One region of the Enterobacter cloacae complex sp. HYC033_NIDB genome, then DNA from elsewhere that is predicted to be linked to it. Evidence: predicted binding sites of a transcription regulator. Region 1 holds the regulator's gene; the other holds the start of a gene.
The links. The regulator LexA, encoded in region 1, represses DNA repair genes until DNA is damaged. The targets are predictions, from matches to a motif close to TNCTGTATGTACATACAGNA.
Positions count from the first base shown of each region.

Region 1 (4,537 bases):
GTCATCGACAGCGTGCCGGTCTTCGGATCGAGCAGACGACCGGTACGCGAGCGACCACCTTCAACAAAGTACTCCACGGAATAACCGCGGCTGAACAGCTCGCCCAGATACTCCCTGAAGACGGTGGAGTAGAGCTTGTTACCTTTGAAGGTACGACGAATGAAGAACGCACCCAGACGGCGGAATATCGGGCCTGCTGGCCAGAAGTTCAGGTTGATACCGGCAGCAATATGCGGCGGCACCAGCCCCTGGTGATAGAGCACGTAAGAGAGCAACAGGTAGTCCATGTGGCTGCGGTGGCAGGGCACATAGACAATTTCGTGGCCGTCGTGCGCTAACTGACGCACGCGCTCGGCGTTGTGGACGTTAATCCCCTGATAGAGGCGGTTCCACGTAAAGCCGAGGATACGGTCAGAGAGGCGAATCATCTCGTAGGAGAAGTTCGCGGCGATCTCTTCCATCAGCGCGATTGCGTTCTGCTGCGCTTTCTCGTGCGAAATTTTCTTGCTGCGCGCTTCATCTTCTACGGCACGGGCAATCGCTTTGGAAGCCAGCAGCTTGTTGAACAGATCCTGACGCGCCGGGAGACGTGGCCCAACGGCCGCCAGACGCTGACGTGCAAAGTGCATACGCGCAACGCGCGCCAGCTTTTGCGCAATGATTTTGTCAGTGCCGTGTTCATCCGCCATGCGGCGCAGTGAAACGGAAGGTGAGAAGCGGACAAAGCTGTCGCGTCCTAGCCAGGAGACGGCGAAGAACTTCTGAATGCCGTTGAGCATACGCAGCGGCGGGTTCTCTTCCCCTTTTTCACGCCCCGGACGGCGGCCAAACATCACCGACACCGGCACCATCTGCACGTCCAGATCGGGGTTGCTGCGGTGCAGATCAAGGTAATCATGGAACAGCTTAATGGACTCTTCTTTCGGCGTGTAATAGGTGAACACGCGCGGTCCGCCATGGATGAACACGTAGCGCGGCAGCAGCGTACCGTCGACTTCCAGCGGTTCGAGCGGGTCAGGTAAATCGTGCGCCAGACATTGAGCGCGAAGCGTCAGCAGGTCTGCCTTCGAGTTATAAGGCAAAACGTACATAATAGGGCGCGACGTATCGAGCCCTAATTCCAGCGCAGGTTCTGCTGGGATAGACTTACTTTTTACCAGTACGCTTAATGGTAAATTAAGTAATTTGTAGTAAATTCGTGGCCAGCCGGACATAAACGATGTAAAGCCTCTGGTTAATAATGCAATTGCGGCGCAAGGATAACAGAAAGCGCGCAAAATTTCTGTTGTTACCCGTCATACTTCAGGTTGCAGCAAAACGCGCTGCGGCTTTAGTTACAGACGCTATTTATCATAAAAGGTTCTTTTAATGGCCAATAATACCACTGGGTTAACTCGAATCATTAAAGCTGCCGGTTATTCATGGAAAGGTTTCCGCGCGGCATGGGTTAATGAAGCCGCTTTCCGCCAGGAAGCGGTTGCCGCAATCGTTGCCGTTGTCATCGCCTGCTTCCTTGATGTTGATGCTATCACCCGCGTACTGCTCATCGGATCTGTCCTTCTGGTGATGATAGTGGAAATTCTGAATAGCGCTATTGAGGCCGTTGTTGACCGAATCGGGTCGGAATTCCATGAACTGTCTGGCCGGGCGAAAGACATGGGTTCCGCTGCCGTACTGCTGGCGATTATCACTGCGGCGATCACCTGGGTCACGCTGCTTTGGTCGCATTTCCGATGAGCCTCGAGGAATAATTAAGTCCCTGGTTTTTTGTGCAGTTTTTGGTTCCAAAATCGCCTTTGACTGTATATACTCACAGCATAACTGTATATACACCCAGGGGGCGGTATGAAAGCGTTAACGACCAGGCAGCAAGAGGTGTTTGATCTCATTCGGGATCATATCGGCCAGACGGGTATGCCACCCACGCGTGCAGAAATTGCGCAGCGTCTGGGCTTCCGTTCTCCTAATGCTGCCGAAGAGCACCTTAAAGCGCTGGCGCGTAAGGGCGTGATTGAGATTGTTTCCGGCGCCTCACGCGGCATTCGTCTGCTTGTGGAAGAAGAGAGCGGTATTCCGCTGGTGGGCCGCGTTGCCGCAGGTGAACCTCTGCTGGCGCAGCAGCACATCGAAGGGCACTATCAGGTTGACCCAGGCATGTTCAAGCCGAGCGCCGATTTCCTGCTGCGCGTTAGCGGAATGTCCATGAAAGATATCGGTATTCTGGATGGCGATCTGCTGGCGGTACACAAAACGCAGGACGTGCGTAACGGGCAAGTCGTGGTGGCGCGCATTGATGATGAAGTGACGGTTAAGCGCCTGAAAAAACAAGGCAATACCGTGCAGCTTCTGCCTGAAAACAATGAATTCTCCCCGATTGTGGTGGATCTCCGCGAGCAGAGCTTCTCTATTGAAGGGCTGGCGGTCGGCGTTATCCGCAACGGTGAATGGCTGTAATCTCTTCCTGACAGGCTGTAGTTCCTCTACAGCCTGGCCTGTTTTCTGATTCCGGTAATTTCCATGGCACTGCTAACTTCTGCCGATAAGGCGTTGTGGCGTCTTGCGCTACCGATGATTTTTTCCAATATTACCGTTCCTCTGCTGGGGCTGGTGGATACGGCGGTTATCGGGCATCTCGATTCGCCGATTTATCTTGGCGGCGTCGCGATCGGCGCAACGGCGACCAGCTTCCTCTTTATGCTGCTGCTTTTTCTGCGCATGAGTACGACAGGCCTGACGGCCCAGGCGTATGGTGCAAAAGATCCTCTGCGTCTGGCGCGTGCGCTGGTTCAGCCGCTCATTCTGGCATTCGGTGCTGGCGCGTTAATCGTTCTGTTGCGTACGCCGCTGATTGATCTTGCGCTCCATATTGTAGGCGGCAGCGATGCCGTACTGGAACAGGCCCGGCGGTTCCTCGAAATTCGCTGGCTCAGCGCGCCCGCTTCACTGGCAAACCTGGTCTTGCTGGGCTGGCTGCTGGGCGTGCAGTACGCCCGCGCACCGGTGATCCTACTGGTGGTGGGCAACCTGCTTAACATTGTGCTCGATCTCTGGCTGGTGATGGGGCTGCACATGAACGTCCGGGGCGCGGCGCTGGCCACGGCGATTGCCGAGTACGGTACGCTGCTGATCGGTTTGGGGATGGTCTGGCGCGTGCTGGCGATGCGCGGTATCACCCTGGATCTGCTGAAATCGGCCTGGCGCGGCAACATTCGTAAGCTGCTGGCGCTTAATCGCGACATCATGCTCCGTTCGCTTCTGCTGCAACTCTGCTTTGGTGCATTAACCGTTTTTGGTGCGCGTCTTGGGCCTGAAATCGTCGCAGTCAACGCAGTGCTCATGACGTTACTGACCTTTACCGCTTATGCGCTGGATGGTTTTGCTTACGCCGTCGAGGCGCATTCAGGGCAGGCCTATGGCGCGCGTGAAAGCGGCCAGTTACGTGAGGTCTGGCGTGCTGCCTGTCGTCAGGCGGGCCTGGTGGCGCTGGTCTTTGCTCTGGTGTACGCCTGTTTTGGTGGGCATATTGTCGCGCTACTCACCTCGTTGCCCGCGCTACGTGAGCTGGCCGATCGCTACATCCTCTGGCAGGTAGTATTACCGGTGGTGGGCGTGTGGTGCTATTTGCTGGACGGCATGTTTATTGGTGCGACGCGAGGGGCGGAGATGCGCAACAGCATGGCCGTCGCGGCGGCGGGGTTCGGCCTGACGCTGCTAACCCTGCCGTATCTCGGCAATCATGGTCTGTGGCTGGCGCTGGCGGTGTTTCTCTCACTGCGTGGCCTTTCGCTGGCCGTTATCTGGCATCGTCACTGGCGAAACAATACCTGGTTTCCAGCCCCGCACGATATATCGTAACGGTTAAAGATTCCGAATATAAAAACAACTGCCGAATCCTTAACTACAATAATAATCACGTCCAGCAGAAAAGAACGAAGCGGACGATACTCATAGACGCTTAACACGAGGACACGATTATGAATAAAGACGAAATCGGCGGCAACTGGAAGCAATTCAAAGGTAAAGCGAAAGAACAGTGGGGTAAGCTGACAGATGACGATATGACCGTCATTGAAGGTAAGCGCGATCAGCTGGTAGGTAAAATCCAGGAGCGCTACGGTTACGAAAAAGATCAGGCGGAAAATGAAGTCAAAGACTGGGAAACCCGTAACGACTACCGCTGGTAACCGGCACTATCCCCAAGGGCGGCCCTGAGCCGCCTTTTTCTTTGGCTTTAACGCGGCTTTTTCTTGACCAGGATAGAGTGATCGTGCTGACAGGCATCCTGATGGCGGCATGACTCCACCTCCACGCAGGCAGAACATAAGCCGTGGGCTTCAATCACGTTATGGCGCAGCGCAAAGCCCATTCTGGCTGCCAGCGTATGCATAATATCTTCCACACCTTCCGCACACTCTTCCTTCACCACACCACAGCGATCGCAGATAAACATGGCGGACGTGTGAGTTGGCTGGTCAAAAAGATGGCACAGCACATAGCTGTTTGTTGATTCCACTTTATGCACAAACCCTTGCTCCAG
Region 1 is NZ_CP115123.1:1,098,614-1,103,150, forward strand. It holds gene plsB (glycerol-3-phosphate 1-O-acyltransferase PlsB) at 1-1,214, opposite strand, end outside; gene O1721_RS05220 (diacylglycerol kinase) at 1,369-1,737, shown strand; gene lexA (transcriptional repressor LexA) at 1,846-2,454, shown strand; gene dinF (MATE family efflux transporter DinF) at 2,518-3,855, shown strand; gene O1721_RS05235 (CsbD family protein) at 3,975-4,184, shown strand; gene zur (zinc uptake transcriptional repressor Zur) at 4,232-4,537, opposite strand, start outside.

Region 2 (4,537 bases), 1.4 Mb from region 1:
GTAGTTCACCACGTCCGCTTTAATACGGAAGTCAGCCAGACGCGCTTCCACCAGACGGGCCATCTGCTCAAGAGCAAAAGTATCCACCGGTTCGACTTCCGCTGGCGGCGGCGTTAACAGATCCAGCGACGGCAACGGCGTACTTGGTCGTTGCAGCGGACGGCTGTCTCCGTTACGCATCAGCAGCGGGTGAATCAGGCTTTCCTGCGGCTGTGGTGCTGGCTGCTGGAACTGCGGCTGCGGCGGTTGGGCCGGCGGTGTATGCGGCTGCGCATAAGCCTGCGGCACTGGCTGTTGTGGTTGCGCATTAACCTGCGGCGCTGGCGCCTGACGCACCGGTTCCGCTTCTGGCATCACGCTCGGCGTGAACAGCGGTTCGCTCGGACCGTCATCCACCAGATCTTTCATCGGTGAAAATTCAAAATCCGAGAGCGAGAACGGGTTTGCCCCCGAAGGCTGCTCACCGGAATAACGTTGCTGCTGCGTGGCCGCAAACTGACGCGCTAATTCCGCTTCGGCAGCATCATCTTCATCCTGCTGAGAATGAACATCGTGTTGGTACTCATTCCCGTAGCGTTGAGTCTGCTGGGCGGCAAACTGACGCGCCAGCTCATCCTGATGCAGTTCGTCGGCATCATCTTCGTAGTCGGACTCACGGGCTTTTTCTTCCGCCATACGCTGGGAAGGCAGTTTAATGCCATAAGAGGCCAGCTCCCGGCGCGTCGGTACGCGCACGCGATTAGGACGCGGCAATTGTGGACCAATGCCCTCTTTTACCTGAGGACGCGGCGCACCATCGGTTGCCGGGCTGAATAGCGGAGCGGACGCGGCAGCGGCTGCCGTTGCCTGCTTCACGGTTTCCGCTCCTGACGCAACGGCTGGCGCTGGATCTACAGGTGCAACGCTTGCAGAAGGCGCTTTTACAACAGGCTCCTGCACCGGCTCAGGCACGGGCTGATACCAGGCGGCAAGCTGCTCGCGCTCTCGGGCACGGCGCTCTTCCACCTCTTCAAAATAGTACAATGGCGGACGGGATGGCTTCGCTTCCTCCACCACTTCGGGTTCAGACACCGGCGCAACGTATGGCTGTTCAGGTTCAGCAGGTTCGGGCGTATAAGCCTGATACGGCTGTTGCGGCTCGCTGGCAGGCTCAGGCGGCTGATACGGTTGCTGCCACTGTTCCTGCTGCACAGGAATATAGCTTTCAGGCTCCGGCGCAATGGTCGGTTCAGGCGTATGGACACCTGGCGCAGTCTGCCAGTCCACCTGCGGTTGCTGGATCGCGGACTCCGGTGCCGGAACAGGCGAGGACGGCATCACGGCTTCAACAGGCGCAACATGGGCCTGCGCAGCCGTCGTTGCGGCAGCAGCAGCGGCTACCGGTTCAGTCACGGAATGACCATGCAACAGCGGATCGTATTCATCATACTCACCCGGCGTAGCTCGATGACCAGAGAACAACACATCATCAGGATCGACGGCCGCGCCGCGATACTCAATCTGCTCCTCTTCATCCATACGTTTGCCGGAGAAAAGCGCGGCATCCGTTTTACGGCCTAACGGGTTAGCAAATTTTTCAGCAACGCGCTGGCGGCGTGCCAGAGCACCGCGCAGAATACGGGCACGGCGGGATTCACGACGCTGCACGGGTGCCTCGTCTTCCTCTTCGTACTCATCTTCATATTCGTCTTCATCGACCCACGTATCATCACGACGGGTGCGATTGCTGGCAAACGTCAGCAGAGTCAGAATAAAGCTGCCGATTTTTTCGGCAATGCTCACCCAGGACCAGCCGGTAAACAGCGTCAGGCCCGCTGCCCAGATACAAAGCAGCGCCAGCGTGCCGCCGCTGCTGTGAAGCATCGGTTGCAGCGCGGAGCTCAACAGGCTGCCAATCACCCCGCCGGAGGCGAAGTACCAGATGTCATCGGCGTTGATCGCCGCCAGTCCGCAGGAGGTGAGGATCAGCGCCAGGGCGCCAATCAGGCGCAGCGAAACGGCAAAATAATCGATGTAGTCGTCGTTCTGTCGATGACGCCAGGCAAACCAGCATCCGCCAATAATGATGACGGGAAGGGTATAGGCCATCACACCGAAAATGAAGAAGAGCGTGTCCGCAAGCCAGGCGCCGGGAACGCCACCTAAATTATGGATAGGCTCATGCCATGCGGTTTGCGACCAGCTGGGGTCTGAGGGGTTGAAACTGAGTAAGGCAGCCATCAGCCAGACGGCAAAAAGGGCAATAACAATCAGTAACGCCTCAAGGAGACGACGTCCGCTGCTTAGCTTAGATAATGTGACTTCTTTGTCTTCAGTGTATTCCTGGCTCAAGAAAGGCTCTCCAGGTATCAGGCATGTCCTGCCTGTGTGCTAAAACGGACAACAGCGCCGGGACTCCCCGGCACTGTTGCTGTATGGATTAACAGGAGTGTAATCAAACTACACTGATTTTGCACCTGTTCCGTGTTAGCGCGTCTTAATAACCAGACGATTGCTCTGTTTGACCTCTTCCATCACCACATAAGTACGGGTGTCGTTCACGCCTGGCAGACGCAGCAGGGTTTCACCCAGCAGCTTACGGTAGGCGGACATATCAGGCACACGGGTTTTCAACAGGTAGTCAAAATCACCGGAAACCAGATGACACTCTTGAATTTCTTCAAGTTTTTGTACAGCGGCGTTAAATTGCTCAAACACATCTGGTGCACCACGATTCAGAGTAATCTCAACAAATACCAGAAGTGAGGCATCCAGATAATGCGGGTTCAGCAGAGCCGTATAGCCCTGAATAAAACCCTGTCTTTCCAGTCGACGCACACGCTCAAGGCACGGCGTCGGGGAAAGTCCCACACGTTTTGAAAGCTCGACGTTGGAAATACGCCCATCCTTTTGCAATTCATTAAGAATGTTACGATCGATACGGTCGAGATCTTTGCCAGGGCGCTTCTTGCTATCTACCATTATTATTGTCTCTCTGTATTCCTTCCCTACTCCTGCCTGGACCCTGTGCACATCACTGTTCAGAGCCTGGACCCGTTATTCATCACATCGCCTGGTTATGTATTAGACGCGATGTAGATTCGGGTTCTGCGGTAAGAAGACCGTTGCCCGAAAGCAGTCACAGACATCACGTATGGCGTCTGTCCACACCATGCGTAGATTTCACTGACCCGGTAAAAATGGCATTTCCGTGCATGTCTATGCGGCATGCAGTTCGTGCGTCTTTTTTTCTTCCTTGAATGTTTTCGCAAAAGCGCAGGGGATTGTCAAAGCAAAACATCGATTTTTAGTACAACATGCCGGATATTCATTACGGAGGGGTATTAATCCTCATTTTATTGCCTTATAAACGCGCGGTTTTCAGTAGCAGAAGTGATGTGACCGCCTCTGACCTATAGGGCGCGTCTATTGCATATATCGGAAGCAAAACTCTCCTGCTCTTTTTTTACGGCAACAAATTCCCTACAATCCAGCCCATTGCCTGCCAACAACAATGGGGATCTCATGGGCACGACCAAACACAGTAAGCTGCTAATCCTTGGTTCTGGACCTGCGGGATATACCGCAGCGGTCTATGCTGCACGCGCTAACCTGCAACCGGTACTGATCACCGGGATGGAAAAAGGCGGTCAGCTGACCACCACCACGGAAGTGGAAAACTGGCCTGGCGACCCGAACGACCTGACCGGGCCGCTGCTGATGGAGCGCATGCACGAGCATGCCGCCAAATTCGAAACCGAAATCCTGTTCGACCACATCAATAAAGTGGATTTGCAGAACCGTCCGTTCCGCCTGACGGGTGACAGCGGCGAATACACCTGCGATGCGCTGATCATCGCCACCGGCGCCTCTGCCCGCTATCTCGGCCTGCCGTCTGAAGAAGCGTTCAAAGGCCGCGGCGTGTCAGCCTGCGCGACCTGCGACGGTTTCTTCTATCGCAACCAGAAAGTTGCGGTTATCGGCGGCGGCAACACCGCTGTGGAAGAAGCGCTCTACCTGGCAAACATCGCCTCAGAAGTACACCTGATTCACCGTCGCGACACCTTCCGCGCGGAGAAGATCCTGATTAAACGCCTGATGGACAAAGTGGCGAGCGGCAACATTGTGCTGCATACCAACCGTACGCTGGAAGAAGTGACTGGCGATCAGATGGGCGTGGCGGGACTGCGTATCCGTGATACCCAGAACACCGATAACGTCGAAACGCTGGAAGTGGCAGGCCTGTTTGTGGCAATCGGTCACAGCCCGAACACGGCTATCTTTGAAGGCCAGCTGGAGCTGGAGAACGGCTACATCAAAGTGCAGTCTGGCATTCACGGCAACGCCACCCAGACCAGCGTTCCGGGTGTCTTCGCAGCTGGCGACGTGATGGACCATATTTATCGTCAGGCGATCACTTCTGCGGGCACCGGTTGTATGGCCGCGCTGGACGCAGAACGCTACCTGGACGGGCTGGCTGAACAAGGCAAATAATCTTTACAAGTCAGTAACAAACGTAAATAAAGGCGGCCACTGGTCGCCTTTATTTTTGCTCGCG
Region 2 is NZ_CP115123.1:2,453,204-2,457,740, reverse strand. It holds gene O1721_RS11690 (DNA translocase FtsK 4TM domain-containing protein) at 1-2,331, opposite strand, end outside; gene lrp (leucine-responsive transcriptional regulator Lrp) at 2,467-2,961, opposite strand; gene trxB (thioredoxin-disulfide reductase) at 3,505-4,473, shown strand.
Region 2: a site for LexA is predicted at 2,409-2,428, ahead of O1721_RS11690 (DNA translocase FtsK 4TM domain-containing protein). Genes of this name have one in related genera too.